Regions from separate parts of the Corallincola platygyrae genome, predicted to be linked through region 1. Evidence: predicted binding sites of a transcription regulator. Region 1 holds the regulator's gene; the other holds the start of a gene.
The links. Region 1 encodes FliA, which starts transcription of late flagellar genes. Its sites were predicted from a motif close to CTAAAGNTNNNNNNNNNNNNGCCGATA; they were not measured.

Region 1 (7,459 bases):
TGGTGGTGTTGCTTATGCTATGCATCGTAAGCGTATTGCTGCGGAGAAGGCTGCTGCTGAAGCCGCTGCCAATGCACCGACGCCAGAACAGCAAGCTGCCGCAGCGCCACCGAAGGAGCTTGGCTGGGATGATGTGCGTCCAGTCGATGTGATTGGGCTGGAAGTAGGCTACCGCTTGATCCCGCTGGTGGATAAAGGGCAGGGCGGTGAACTGCTGAACCGGATTAAAGGCGTGCGCCGTAAGCTCAGTCAAGAGTTGGGTTTCTTAGTACCCGCAGTGCACATTCGCGACAACCTGGACCTACCACCTAATACCTATCGTGTATCACTCATGGGGGTTTCAGTGGGCGAGGCGGAAATCCGTCACGACTGTGAACTGGCTATTAACCCTGGGCAGGTGTTTGGCCGTGTCGATGGTGTTGATACCACTGACCCCGCCTTTGGACTGGAAGCGACCTGGATCAGCCCTGATCAGCGTGAACACGCACAAACGCTGGGTTATACCGTCGTTGATGCCGCAACCGTGGTAGCCACTCACTTGTCTCAAGTGCTGACTAACAATGCCAGCAGCCTACTGGGCCACGAAGAGGTTCAGAACCTGCTAGATATTCTGTCGAAGAACAATCCAAAACTGGTTGAAGGCTTGGTGCCTGAAATGCTGCCTTTGGGGCACATTGCCAAAGTGCTCCAGAATCTTCTCAATGAAGGTGTACCGATCAGAGATATGCGAAGTATTGCTCAGACTCTCAAGGAATATGCGCTTAAGAGTCAAGATCCTGACGTGCTTACAGCAGCATGCCGAATCTCTCTTCGCCGCATGATCTGTCAGGAAATCAATGGGATAGACGAAGAAATGCCAGTTATCACATTGGCGCCAGAGTTGGAACAGATGTTGCACCAGTCTATGCAAGCCGCCGGAAATGAGGGCGCAGGTATTGAACCTGGACTCGCCGAGCGGATGCAAGCAGCACTGACTGAGTCAGCGCAACAGCAAGAGCTAGCAGGCCAGCCTGCGATATTGCTGACATCGGGAATACTGAGAGCCACATTGGCCAAGTTTGTGAAAAACACCATTCCTAGCTTGCGGGTACTGTCGTACCAGGAGATACCGGACGACAAGCAGATAAAAATTATCTCGTCTATCGGGCAGTAATAGAAGCCCTGCAACGGAGAGAAGGACATGAAGATTAAGCGTTTTTTTGCCAAAGATATGCGTACAGCACTGAATGAAGTAAAAGCCACCCTGGGTGCTGATGCTGTCATCATGTCCAATAAAAAAGTCACTGGTGGCGTCGAGATCGTGGCGGCGATTGACCAGGATACAGGTGCCAAGAAACCGGCACCGGCAAAACGCCCTGCAGCAGAAGAAGCGGTACCGTCATTTGACAGCCTGCGTAACAAGCTCAGCCAGGTGGCGCGTCAACAACCACCTAAGCCAATCGCTGAAGCAAAGATTCACCGAACTATGCCAGATAACGCATCACAAGACGAAGACCAGATCGCTGATTCGCTACAGGCATTGCTTGCTCGTCAAAACAAACCTGACACCCATTCAGCTGCCAAGCCTGCTAAGGCTCCTCGTCCAATTGGTGCCTCAGCTAAGCGTCCATTGCAGCCCCAAAACACCCCCTCTCATGCGGGTGAATCTCAGTGGGGGGGCCTGAAGCAACCTTCTCATAGCCGTGGGCAGAATAGTGAGATGGAACAACTCAAGGCTGAGATGACTCAGATGCGCAAACTACTGGAGCATCAGTTATCAGGATTGATGTGGCAGGAAGTAGAGCGTCGCGAGCCGATGCGTGCCATGCTGGTTTCTCAGCTTAAAAAGATGGGATTTGCAGACGATCTGGCGGATCAGGTTGCATGTTACATTCCAGACGAAATGGAAGCGCACGAAGCGTGGCCAAAAGTTCAGAACCTGATAGCCGACCAATTGATCACCAACAACGACGCGATTATGCGCGAGGGTGGTGTGGTTGCGCTACTTGGGCCTACTGGCGTAGGCAAAACCACGACCATTGCAAAGATCGCAGCACGCTATGCGATGCAATATGGCGTTGACCAGGTTGCCTTGGTGACCACGGATACCTATCGAATTGGTGCTCATGAGCAGTTGGCAACCTATGGCAAGATCCTCGGCTGCCCGGTAAAAGTGGCTAAAGATGCCGAAGAATTGGCGCAGACACTACATCAGCTTCGCAATCGTTCGTTAGTACTGATTGATACCGCAGGCATGGGCCAGCGAGATACGCGTCTGACTGAACAGCTGCAAACGCTAATGGATGGCAGCGAACATGAAATCAAAAACTATTTGGTGCTTTCCGCTACATCTCAGCGTCAGGTTCTTCAGGAAGCGGTATCTCATTTCCGTCGCATCCCGCTTGCTGGTTGCATTTTCACCAAACTTGATGAATGTTTGAGTTTGGGCGAAATTCTGAGTGTCACAATTCAAAACGCCTTACCTATCGGGTATCTTACTGACGGACAACGAGTCCCCGAAGATATTCAGGTCGCAGATCCACGCTATCTTGTGACGAGGGCGACAGAGCTGATGGAAAGTACCAGCCAAGAGGAAGGTTACCTCTGGACAACTGATACATTCAGTGAGATCAATTCAGAATTATATGACTAACATGTTTTCCGACCAGGCGAGTGGTTTAAGAAAAATGAATCGCGCTCAGATGGTAAAAGTAATCGCTGTCACCGGAGGTAAAGGTGGCGTAGGTAAAACCAACGTATCTATTAATACGGCTGTAGCGATGGCCGAGCAGGGAAAACGTGTACTTGTTTTAGACGCTGACCTTGGGTTAGCGAACGTAGACGTAATGTTAGGTCTACGTGTTGAACATAACTTGTCTCACGTTTTGTCTGGTGAAGTTGAGCTGGAAGATATCCTGCTCGAAGGCCCTAAGGGCATCAAGATTGTGCCCGCTTCGTCAGGCACCCAGTCTATGGTTGAGCTGTCTCAAACTGAGCACGCAGGATTGATTCGTGCGTTCAGTGAATTGAGAACCCAGTTCGACGTTCTTCTTGTTGATACCGCGGCAGGTATTTCAGAAATGGTGCTGAGCTTTGCTCGTGCCGCGCAAGATGTGATGGTTGTCGTGTGTGACGAACCAACCTCTATCACTGACGCATACGCATTAATTAAATTATTGAGCCGTGAGCATGGTGTTTTTCGCTTTAAGATCGTGGCAAACATGGTGCGCTCTCTGCGAGAAGGGCAAGAATTATTTGCTAAGCTTACCCGGGTAACCGACCGATTCTTAGATGTGGCGCTGGAGCTGGTTGCTACCGTGCCTTTTGATGAAAATGTAAGAAAGGCGGTTCGTAAGCAGCAGGTTGTTGCAGATGCGTTTCCTAAATCTGCAGCGTCCATTGCGTTCAGAACTTTAGCGGCCAAGGCTGTTAATTGGCCAATACCGTCTCAGCCAACTGGTCACCTGGAGTTCTTTATCGAACAACTGCTGCAGAACCCTGAAACAATCGAAGAATAGTTGCGTGAATAAAGCGGCTGCCTATATAGCAGAACAACGTCAGACCATCGTTGAACAGCACGCTGGATTGGTCAAGCGAATTGCGCATCACCTGAAAGGGCGGTTGCCCGCCAGTGTTCAACTGGATGACCTCATTCAATCCGGCATGATCGGCCTGCTGGAAGCAAGCAAGAATTATGATGGTTCAAAAGGCGCGAGCTTCGAAACCTTTGCTGGTATTCGAATCCGAGGCGCCATGCTGGACGAAATCAGGAAGGGCGATTGGGCACCAAGATCTGTCCATCGCAACAGCCGAAAAGTCGCAGAAGCGATCGCAGATCTCGAACAGCAACTTGGACGTGATGCAACGGACACAGAAATCGCGCAAAAACTTGATATCACGGTACAGGACTACCATCATATCCTTAATGAAGTAAGTACTGGAAAGATCATAGGCTTAGAAGACCTCGGCGTTTCCGAGGATGTGATAAGCGGAGATCAAGATTCGGCACGGAGCCTACCTTTTGAAGGCATAGAATCTGAGCGCTTCCAAGCAGCCTTAGTGACCGCCATCAAAAGCTTGCCAGAGCGGGAAGCGCTGGTGTTATCGCTCTACTATGATGAAGAGCTAAATCTGCGAGAGATCGGGGAAGTGCTGGGTGTGAGCGAGTCTCGCGTCAGCCAGATCCATTCGCAGTCGATGCATCGGCTTAAAGCCAGATTGAACAATTGGACTAACTGACCCTGAGGGTCAATAACGTACCACGGTAAAGCTCACTGGAGGGCGTCTTGGATACAAGCATGAAGATTCTCATTGTTGATGATTTTTCGACGATGAGACGTATCATCAAGAATTTGTTGCGGGATCTTGGCTTCAACAATACTCATGAAGCTGATGATGGCAGTACCGCACTGCCTATGTTGCAAGGTGGTGACTTTGATTTTGTTGTTACCGATTGGAACATGCCAGGAATGCAGGGGATCGATCTGTTGCGCGCTATTCGTGCGGATGACAAACTGAAAAGTTTGCCTGTACTGATGGTGACAGCAGAAGCGAAGAAAGAGCAGATTGTTGCAGCCGCCCAGGCTGGCGTAAATGGTTACATTGTTAAGCCATTCACCGCCGCGACCCTGAAAGAGAAGCTCGACAAAGTCTTTGAGCGTCTCGGTTAAGAGACTGACGAGGGGAGCTTCATGGCTGATTCAAATCTGCCAAGCCTTACGCTTGAGCAGGCTCGTGCACTGGTATCGCATCTAGAAAGCGGCGAAGAAGACAAAGCACAGCAGTTGCTGGCCTCTTCTCACCCGGCTTTTTCCAGTGACTTATTTTCTGAAGTCGGTAAGTTGACACGTCAACTTCACGACGCATTGCAAGATTTTCAATTAGATCCTCGTTTAGGAACACTCGCAACCGAAGACATGCCTGACGCACAGCAGCGTCTGAACTATGTACTTGAAAAGACGGAAGATGCAGCAAATCGCACCATGGATGCGGTTGACGCAAGTCTGCCTATTGCGGACCGTCTAAATAGCGAGCTGGGCACCCTGATGCCAGCCTGGAAATCATTGATGGAGCGACAGATTGAACTGGGTCAGTTCAAAGAGTTGTGCCATAGCCTTAATGATTTCCTGACTTCTGCCGAAAAGGATTCAGAGGTGCTAAGAGAAAGGTTAACTGAAGTGCTAATGGCCCAGGATTTTCAGGACCTTACAGGACAAGTTATTCGTCGGGTTATCGAATTGGTTAGAGAGGTGGAAGACAATCTCATCCATCTGTTGACGGTATTCGGAGCACCTGAGAAGGCCGATGATAGCCAAGAAAAAACCGCCATCACTGCCGAAGGACCTATCGTTGATGCGGAACAAAGAGAGGACGTAGTCTCCAACCAGGATGACGTAGACGACCTCCTATCAAGTCTCGGATTTTAAGGGGAAAGGCGCCCATGGGGTTTGAAGTTGATGAGGACATCCTCCAGGACTTCCTGGTAGAAGCCGCAGAAATTCTTGAACAGCTGCAAGAGCAGTTGGTTGATTTGGAAAACAACCCAGAAGATGCTGATCTGTTGAACGCCATCTTCCGTGGTTTCCACACCGTAAAAGGTGGAGCCGGTTTCCTTTCATTGGCGGAACTTGTTGATGCTTGTCACGGTGCTGAAAACGTTTTTGACGTTTTGCGCCAGGGTAAGCGCCAGGTAACGCCAGAGCTGATGGATGTGATCCTGCAGGCGTTGGACAGTGTCAATGAGATGTTTGCCCAGGTTCAAGCCCGTGAGGAGTTAACCCCAGCAGACCCCGAGTTACTTGAAGAGCTTCATCGCCTCAGCGAGCCGGAAGGTGAAGAGTCGGCAGCTGAACCTGAGCCTGCAGTTGAAGAAACTGTCGACCCCGAAGTTGTGGAGGCTGAGCAGCACCGCGCAGAAGGCAGCATAGACGAGATCTCAGAGGATGAGTTCGAAGCGCTGTTGGATGAGCTGCACGGTCCAGGTGGTGGCCCAACGACTGATAGTGCTGCTCCTGCCGCATCAGATGATGGGGATATCACCGACGACGAATTCGAGGCTCTGCTCGATCAACTGCATGGCAAGGGCCAACATGGTGGTGCGCCTGCAGCGCCCGCTGCTCCGGCTAAATCTGCTGAGCAACCCGCAGCAGCTGCAGGCAGTGACGAAGAAATTTCAGACGATGAATTTGAAGCGCTGTTAGACCAATTGCATGGCCAGGGCAAAGGCCCTGCAGCAGGCGCTCAGGCAAAAGCCGCTGCGCCGGCAGCCCCAGCCGCCAAACCTGCTGCGCCTAAACCAGAGCCAGCAAAAGCAGAAACGCCCAAACCAAAAGCAGCGCCAGCAGCCAAGCCTGCGGCGAAGGAAAAACCGAAAGCGCCAGCTAAAGCAGCGGCAAAAGCACCAGCTAAACCGTCTGCACCACAGGCGGAAACCACCGTACGTGTTGATACAGCCCGACTTGACCAGATCATGAATATGGTGGGTGAGCTGGTATTGGTACGTAACCGATTGGTTAGCCTCGTGGGAGCGAGCCGTGACGATGAGGAATTGTCCAAAGCGGTTGCGAATCTGGATGTGGTCACCGCTGACCTCCAGGGCGGCGTCATGAAGACGCGAATGCAGCCGATCAAGAAAGTGTTCGGTCGCTTCCCTCGCGTCGTTCGTGATTTGGCTCGTAGCCTTAAGAAAGAGATCAGCTTGGTTCTTGAGGGTGAAGAAACCGACCTGGACAAAAACCTGGTTGAAGCTCTGGCAGATCCCTTGGTGCATTTGGTTCGAAACTCCGTAGACCACGGTATCGAAATGCCAGATGTACGTGAGGCCGCGGGCAAGCCTCGCTGCGGTACAGTTAAACTGACCGCGTCTCAGGAAGGTGATCATATCCTGCTTACCATCGAAGATGATGGTGCAGGTATGGATCCAGAGAAACTGAAGCAGATTGCTATATCTCGAGGTGTGCTAGATGAGGACAGCGCTGCGCGCATGTCTGACAACGAAGCATACAACCTGATTTTTGCGCCTGGATTTTCAACCAAGGTAGAGATTTCTGATATTTCTGGTCGTGGTGTGGGTATGGATGTGGTGAAAACCAAGATCACCCAACTCAACGGCTCTGTTCATATCGACTCCATGCGCGGAAAAGGTACAACCCTTGAGATTAAAGTCCCGTTGACGCTGGCGATCTTGCCTACCTTGATGGTCGTCATTGGCAAACAGACATTTGCTCTGCCTTTGGCGGCGGTAAATGAGATCTTCCACCTGGATTTGACCAAGACCAATGTGGTCGATGGTCAGCTAACCATCATCGTTCGAAGTAAAGCGATACCGCTATTTTATTTGGATGAATGGTTGCTGGTGGGTGGTGAGCCAAATCAGCAACGTTCAGGTAATGGCCACGTGGTCATCGTACAGCAGGGCACACAGCAGATCGGCTTCGTTGTCGACTCTCTGATTGGCCAGGAAGAGGTCGTAATCAAGCCA
Region 2 (7,459 bases), on a different contig from region 1:
GCATGGGGCCACATCACCTTATAAGTGTGAAGACGATTTTAAAGCGAAGAACCTTTGAGAGGTGATTCATTTTAACGCCTGAAAGAGTTCAGCATGAAAATCGAACTAGCTTTCACAATATGAGCGTAAAACAGAACAACTAGGTTGTAAGGACTATTTTGTGGAGCAATCCCAACCTTGATGCTCAGCTAGGTAACGTCGTATGTAAAAGTTGTAATAGGTGGCGTATTGAATAGCAATAGCGTTTAGTTTGGCTTCTTCATAACTCGCTCTTGTGTCGGATGTGCCGTTTATTGGGTTGATATCTGTGTAATGGACACATGCGTTAGGGATGCCTGGCGCAGAGACTGAGTAACCATAGACACCTCTGAATCGGTAATCGCCGTCAGCAATTGCGGTACTGGCCTCTTTTGCCGGATCAGCAGTATAAAGCCAACCTAACGATTCCTTTACTCTGGCTTCTGTGTCTGCATCGTTAGAAACGTACTCGATACGGGCACACGCTGTGAGCAGCAATGGCAGTGTTAGCAAAAGTACTTTATTCATGTGGGGCAGCCTCTCCCTGCTTTTGCTTTGGGAGTTTCATCAACGGGGGCTCTATGATCAAGAAGCTTGTTTCGCGAAACTACTAAGATGCGATCGAACGCAATAAAAAAGCCGCCTGATTTAAGGCGGCTTTGTTAACTCTGCAATGAGCAAGGATTAGCGTTCGCAGTAATCGCGAATACTGTTGGTTATGCCTTCGCCATCAAGGCCAAGCTCGGCAAGGATCTCTTCCTGACCGCCATGCTTGATGATTTCATCCGGCAAGCCCAGATTGAGCACGGGTTTGCACTGTTTGCTGCTCATCAGGTATTCATTAACCGCAGAGCCTGCGCCACCCATAATGACGTTGTCTTCCAACGTTACCAGCACATCATGTGTGGCAGCCATCTGGTCGATAATGGCAGTATCCAGAGGCTTGATAAAACGCATATCGACAACGGTCGCATCCAGCTCTTCGGCGGCTTGTTTTGCCGCGGAGAGCAAGGTACCGAAGCTAAGAATGGCAACGCTGCCAGTGGCGGTATTGCCGCTGCCTTCTCTTACCGTTCTCGACTGGCCTAACGGCACGGCTTTCATCTCTTTCTGCAACTCAACGCCGGGACCCTGACCTCGCGGATAGCGCACTGCAGCAGGTTGCTGCAGGGTATGGCCGGTGTAGAGCATCTGGCGACATTCGTTTTCGTCAGATGGCGCCATGATCACCAGATTCGGGATGCAGCGCATAAAGCTCAGATCGTAAGCGCCCTGGTGAGTTGGACCATCGGAGCCGACAACACCTGCACGGTCTATGGCGAACAGCACTGGCAGGTTCTGAATGGCCACATCGTGGACCAACTGGTCGTAGCCACGCTGCAGGAAGGTGGAATAGATGGCAACCACCGCATTGTAATCTTCACAAGCGAAACCTGCTGCCAGCGTCACCGCATGCTGTTCAGCAATGGCCGTATCGAAATACTTGTCAGGGTGCTCCTGACTAAAGCGGACCATGCCTGAGCCTTCACGCATAGCAGGGGTAACAGCGAGTAGTTTGTCATCCTGTTCTGCCATATCGCACAACCAGTCGCCAAATACTTTCGAGTAGGTTGGGTGGCCGGGGGTGGACTTGGGCAGTTGAGCTTCGTCGGGATTAAATTTAGGTACCGCATGATAACCAATGGGGTCATTCTCGGCAGGGGCATAACCCTTACCTTTTTTGGTCATCACATGAAGAAGCTGAGGGCCTTTCAGTTGACGCATATTGTGGAGGGTCTCCACCAGTGCATCAACGTCGTGACCATCGATAGGGCCGATATAGTTAAAGCCTAATTCTTCGAAGAAAGTCCCCGGCACAACCATGCCTTTGAGATGTTCTTCGGTGCGTCGAGCCAGCTCTTTAATCGGTGGCAAACCAGAAAGAACCTTTTTGCCGCCTTCACGGATGCTGGTATAGAGGCTACCGGAGAGCACGCGGGCAAGGTGGTTGTTAAGTGCACCCACGTTTTCTGAAATCGACATCTCGTTGTCGTTCAATACCACCAGCATATCCGGGTCGATATCACCTGCGTGGTTCATCGCCTCGAATGCCATGCCGGCAGTCATAGCGCCATCACCGATGACGGCGACGACTTTGCGACCCTGCTGTTCTCGTTCTGCAGCAATGGCCATCGCCAGTGCCGCACTGATTGACGTAGAAGAGTGGCCTACACCTAAGGTGTCGTATTCGCTTTCGTCACGCCATGGGAAAGGATGCAGTCCATCTTTTTTCTTGATGGTTTCCATCTGGTCACGACGGCCGGTCAGGATCTTGTGAGGGTAGGCTTGATGGCCGACATCCCAGATCAGGCGATCGAAGGGAGTGTTGTATACATAGTGCAGCGCTACAGTCAGTTCGACTGTGCCCAGACCGGAAGCAAGGTGGCCCGCGCTTTGGCTTACCGAAGCCAACAGGAAGCGGCGCAGTTCATCACACAGCTGAGTCAGCTGCTCTTGTGACAGCTCTCTGAGATTGGCTGGCAGTGGTGCCTTTGCCAGTAGTGGATAGTCGTTGATATCGACACTCATCTTATTGTTCTTATCTTCTTTAGCGAATCTACGTTAGCGAGAGCGCTGCACGACAAAGCGCGCAAACTCGGCCAAATTATCGGAATTGTACGGCAATCCCGACAGGGCGTGTAGTGCTTCTTGGAGCTGGCGCTCCGCCTCAGCTATCGCGCCTTCTAAACCGAGAATGGCTGGATATGTACTCTTATTCAAGTCGGAATCCGATCCTTGCGGTTTTCCCAGCGTTTCGGTGTCGCTGGTGACATCCAGAATGTCATCCTGGATCTGAAAAGCCAGACCGATGGCACTGGCATATTTATCCAGTGCTCGTTTTACCTGTTCAGATGCGCCACCAACGGTTGCGCCCATGCTGACTGCTGCACGAATAAGCGCACCTGTTTTTAGCCTGTGAACGGTGCGCAGCTGGTCAAACGAAATCTCAGAATCTGTCGCTGCGATGTCCATGGCCTGGCCACCACACATGCCAAGATAACCACTAGCCTGTGCCAGTTGTTGGGTCAATGCAAGCCGACATTCAGCGGAGAGCTGTTCCGCCTGGCTTAGGGTCTCAAATGCCAGTGTTTGCAATGCGTCCCCAGCCAGAATTGCCGTCGCTTCGTCAAATGCGATGTGGCAGGTTGGCTGACCACGGCGGAGTTCGTCGTTATCCATGGCGGGAAGGTCGTCATGGGTCAGTGAATATGCGTGGATATACTCAATGGCCGCGGCTGCTGGCGCAAGTTGTTCATCGCTCGCACCAAGCATTTTTCCCGTGGTGTATACCAGGTAGGGCCTGACTCGTTTGCCACCCAACAGAGCCGCATGGCGCATGGCCGCTTTCAGTTCAGGCGCAGAATCGGGGAGGGCGGCAAGCTGCTGCTCGATAACCGCATTAATGGTTTGCTGACGCTGAGTGAGCTGCTCTGAGATATTCACGCGATGGTGTCATCCTGTGGCATGTCGACCAGCTGCTCACCCTCAGAGGTTTGCATCAGAATTTTCACCTGCTGTTCTGCATGTTGCAGCTTTTGCTGACCGGCACGACTCAGAGAAACACCACGCTCAAACTGCTTTAGTGCTTCTTCCAGTGGCAGATCGCCCTGTTCCAGATCGCCAACGATGGTTTCCAGCTCGTCCAGAGTGGCCTCAAACGTCATATTTTCTGGTTTTTTTGCAGCCATGCCGACTCCTCATGATTTCAGGCGGCAAAGGTACCCCAGCACTGATTTAGGGTCAATTTGTTAACGATAATTGCCTGTTCGACGATTAGTATAGAGTTGCTAAAAGAGTTATCTAGCCTGAGCCAGTGATCTGCGTTCAGCATTTGTTATAAAAAAGCTAACGCTTATTCAATCTGGGACGATAATAAAAAAGTGGAGCAAAACAGTTGGTTGTGATCGCCAATTTTGTGGGCTGGTCCTTTGCCCTGTTAACAAGGCGCCGCTATCATAGTCGGCATATTACTGCGCCTTAAAGGCGGCTCTGAACAGATAAACGACGGGAGTGATGAGTGGATCTGGCAACGCTGATAGGCATTCTGGGCGCATTTGGTTTTGTCGTCATGGCCATGATTCTGGGTGGCGACCTGGGGATGTTTTTCGACGTACCGTCGGTACTGATCGTTCTGGTGGGTTCAATGTTTGTGGTGATGATGCAGTTCAGCATCGGCCAATTTTTTGCCGCATTGAAGATCACCGTTAAAGCCTTCATGTTCAAGTTGGAAAAGCCTGAAGACCTGATTGAAAAAGCAGTCGAAATGGCGGATGCCGCCCGTAAAGGTGGCTTTCTGGCGTTGGAAGAGGCTGAAATCAGCAACTCTTTTATGCAGAAAGGGGTCGACATGCTGGTGGATGGTCATGACGCTGAAGTGGTACGTGATACCCTGCAAAAAGATATTCAAATGACCTCGTCACGCCATGAGTTTGGTGCCAGCTTCTTTAAAGCGCTCGGTGACGTAGCGCCCGCGATGGGAATGATCGGTACCTTGATTGGTCTGGTAGCCATGTTGTCTAACATGGATGACCCGAAATCCATTGGGCCTGCGATGGCGGTGGCGTTGCTGACAACGCTCTACGGTGCGATCCTCGCGAACATGGTGGCGATCCCAATTACCGCGAAACTTAATCTGAGAGCTGAAGAAGAGAAGCTTAACCGCAAACTGATTCTGGATGCGGTTTTGGGGATTCAGGATGGACAAAACCCTCGGGTAATCGAAGCGCTTCTGAAGAATTATCTTGCCGAAAGCAAGCGCCAAATCGATACCACCGGTGGTGAGTAAGGGTTAAGCCATGGCTGATTCTGACGAAGAGCATAAATGCCCGCCCCCCGGCCTACCCGCCTATATGGGTACGTTTGCCGATTTGATGTCACTCTTGATGTGCTTCTTTGTTCTGTTGCTGGCGTTCTCAGAGATGGACGTTATGAAGTTCAAGCAGATTGCTGGCTCAATGAAGTTCGCTTTTGGTGTGCAGAACCAGATTGAAGTGAAAGACATTCCCAAAGGCACCAGTGTTATCGCACAGGAGTTCCGCCCTGGTCGCCCGGACCCGACGCCCATTGAAAATATTCAGCAGCAAACCGTTGAGGTCACCCAGCAAACCCTGGAGTTTCAGGCGGGAGACGAAGACTCTGCCGGTGGTCGACTTAAGCAGCGTGGTGATGCCCGTGGCGGTGCCGCCGACTCTACTTCTACAGATGCAACGCCAGCGACCCCCACAGAAGCGGAGGCAGCTAATCAGGAACAGCTAGAAGAGCTGATGAAACGTTTGGCTGAGCAGTTGGAAGAGCAGATTGAAGACGGTGCATTGGAGCTGGAGGCTCTGGGCCAACAGATCACAATCCGTGTGAGAGAGAAGGGTTCGTTCCCCAGTGGCTCAGCATTTTTGCAGCCACAGTTTCGACCTATTATTCAGAATATTGGTAAGTTGCTGAACGAAGTGCCCGGCATTATTACGGTGTCAGGTCATACCGATAATCAACGTATTAGCTCTGAGCTGTATCGCTCCAATTGGGACTTGAGTGCGCAGCGAGCGGTGGCCGTTGCCCACGAAATGGTTAAAGTCCCAGGCTTTGACGAACACCGTTTAGTGGTTGAAGGCCGTGCCGATACTCAGCCGTTGGAGCCCAACAAAACAGTGGATAGCCGGCGTCGTAACCGCCGCGTGGAAATATCCATCATTCAAGGAAAGAGCAAACTGTCTGACGAAATCGGCGTCAATGGTCCTTAGCTCAGCTTTCTAAATTGTTAAAAATAGTGGCGGGCCTGTCGGCTCGCCATCTAGCCTCTGCTTGCGCTATACTCCGCGCATTTCGTAGTTGATATTACAGGCCCTCCGCGCTCATGCGATTTATCGTTAAATTGTTCCCCGAAATCACCATCAAAAGCCGCTCTGTCAGATTGCGCTTTTCTAAGATCCTGCAGTCGAATATCCGCAATGTGCTCAAGCGCATCTACGAAGGCACCAAGGTTCGGATGGAGTGGGACAAGATGGATGTGCTTTGTGATGGCGCAACGCCAGAGCAAGCGGAGCGATTGATCGAAGCGCTTAAGTGCACCCCCGGCATTGCCCACTTCCTGCAAGTTCAGGAGTCAGAGTTCACCGATGTTCATAACATATATGAGCAGGTGCAGGCTGTCTGGGGTGACAAACTTGAGGGAAAAACCTTCTGCGTCCGTGCTCGTCGTATCGGCGATCATGATTTTAGTTCGCTTGAAGTGGAGCGTTATGTCGGTGGTGGTCTGAACCAGCACAGCAATACTGCTGGGGTGAAATTGAAAAATCCCGATGTCACTGTGCGCGTCGAAATTGAAAAAGATAAGTTGTTTATTGTGACTGCAACTCACCCGGGCTTGGGAGGCTTCCCTATTGCGACCCAGGAAGACTTGCTGTCATTGATTTCCGGTGGTTTCGATTCCGCTGTTTCCAGTTACATGATGATTAACCGCGGTAGCCGGGTGCATTACTGTTTCTTCAATCTTGGCGGTGCGGCCCATGAGATTGGCGTAAAGCAGATGGCGTACTACCTGTGGGACAAGTTTGGTGCAAGCCATCGAGTGAAGTTTGTCAGCGTACCTTTTGAACCGGTTGTTGCCGAGATCCTAGAGCGGGTTGATAACGGCCAAATGGGTGTGATCCTGAAGCGTTTGATGATGCGTGCCGCCAGTCAGGTAGCGGATCGTTTTGGTATTCAAGCGCTGGTAACCGGTGAGGCGTTAGGTCAGGTATCCAGTCAGACGCTGACCAATCTGCGTGTAATTGATGGGTCAACCGACCAACTGATTCTGCGTCCACTGACGGCGTACGATAAGCAAACCATTATCGATATTGCACGCAAGATTGGTACTGAGCAGATCTCCATTACCATGCCAGAGTATTGTGGTGTGATCTCCAAGAGCCCGACTGTAAAAGCAGTGCTGTCTAAAGTCGAAGCTGAAGAAGCTAAGTTATCGCCAGATCTTATCGATAAAGTGATTGAAGCCGCAATCGTTGAAGATATTCGCGATATTGGTCGGGCGACCGCGCAAGAGGTTGATGAAGTTGAATTGGCAGCGGCGCTGGATGACAACGCTGTTGTTCTCGATATTCGAGCGCCAGAAGAGGAAGAGGAAGATCCGCTTGAGATTGAAGGCGTTGAAGTTGAAGTCCTTCCTTTCTACAAGCTCGGTACTCAGTTCGGTGACCTCGACCAAGCTAAGACTTATCATCTATATTGTGCCAAAGGTGTGATGAGCAAACTGCAAGCCCTCTATCTCCATGAGCAAGGCTTTGTTAATGTTAAGGTTTATCACCCAGAGTGATGCTGATAACTCAGCATCATCATCAAGGATAAAGATAAGCCTATATGCGTGTAGATAATCATCACTTTACGAACCTGGACGATGCGTTAGGGCAAC

Region 2: a site for FliA is predicted at 3,904-3,930, ahead of pomA (flagellar motor protein PomA). Genes of this name have one in related genera too.

The regions. Positions count from the first base shown of each region.
Region 1 covers NZ_BAABLI010000004.1:374,734-382,192, forward strand. The annotation lists gene flhA (flagellar biosynthesis protein FlhA) at 1-1,153, shown strand, start outside; gene flhF (flagellar biosynthesis GTPase FlhF) at 1,181-2,632, shown strand; gene ABEA14_RS02335 (MinD/ParA family protein) at 2,625-3,497, shown strand; gene ABEA14_RS02340 (RNA polymerase sigma factor FliA) at 3,502-4,218, shown strand; gene cheY (chemotaxis response regulator CheY) at 4,266-4,649, shown strand; gene ABEA14_RS02350 (protein phosphatase CheZ) at 4,671-5,405, shown strand; gene ABEA14_RS02355 (chemotaxis protein CheA) at 5,420-7,459, shown strand, end outside.
Region 2 covers NZ_BAABLI010000013.1:60,353-67,811, forward strand. The annotation lists gene ABEA14_RS11010 (hypothetical protein) at 154-546, opposite strand; gene dxs (1-deoxy-D-xylulose-5-phosphate synthase) at 703-2,586, opposite strand; gene ispA ((2E,6E)-farnesyl diphosphate synthase) at 2,620-3,495, opposite strand; gene xseB (exodeoxyribonuclease VII small subunit) at 3,498-3,746, opposite strand; gene pomA (flagellar motor protein PomA) at 4,076-4,843, shown strand; gene ABEA14_RS11035 (flagellar motor protein MotB) at 4,854-5,792, shown strand; gene thiI (tRNA uracil 4-sulfurtransferase ThiI) at 5,906-7,363, shown strand; gene ABEA14_RS11045 (bifunctional diguanylate cyclase/phosphodiesterase) at 7,408-7,459, shown strand, end outside.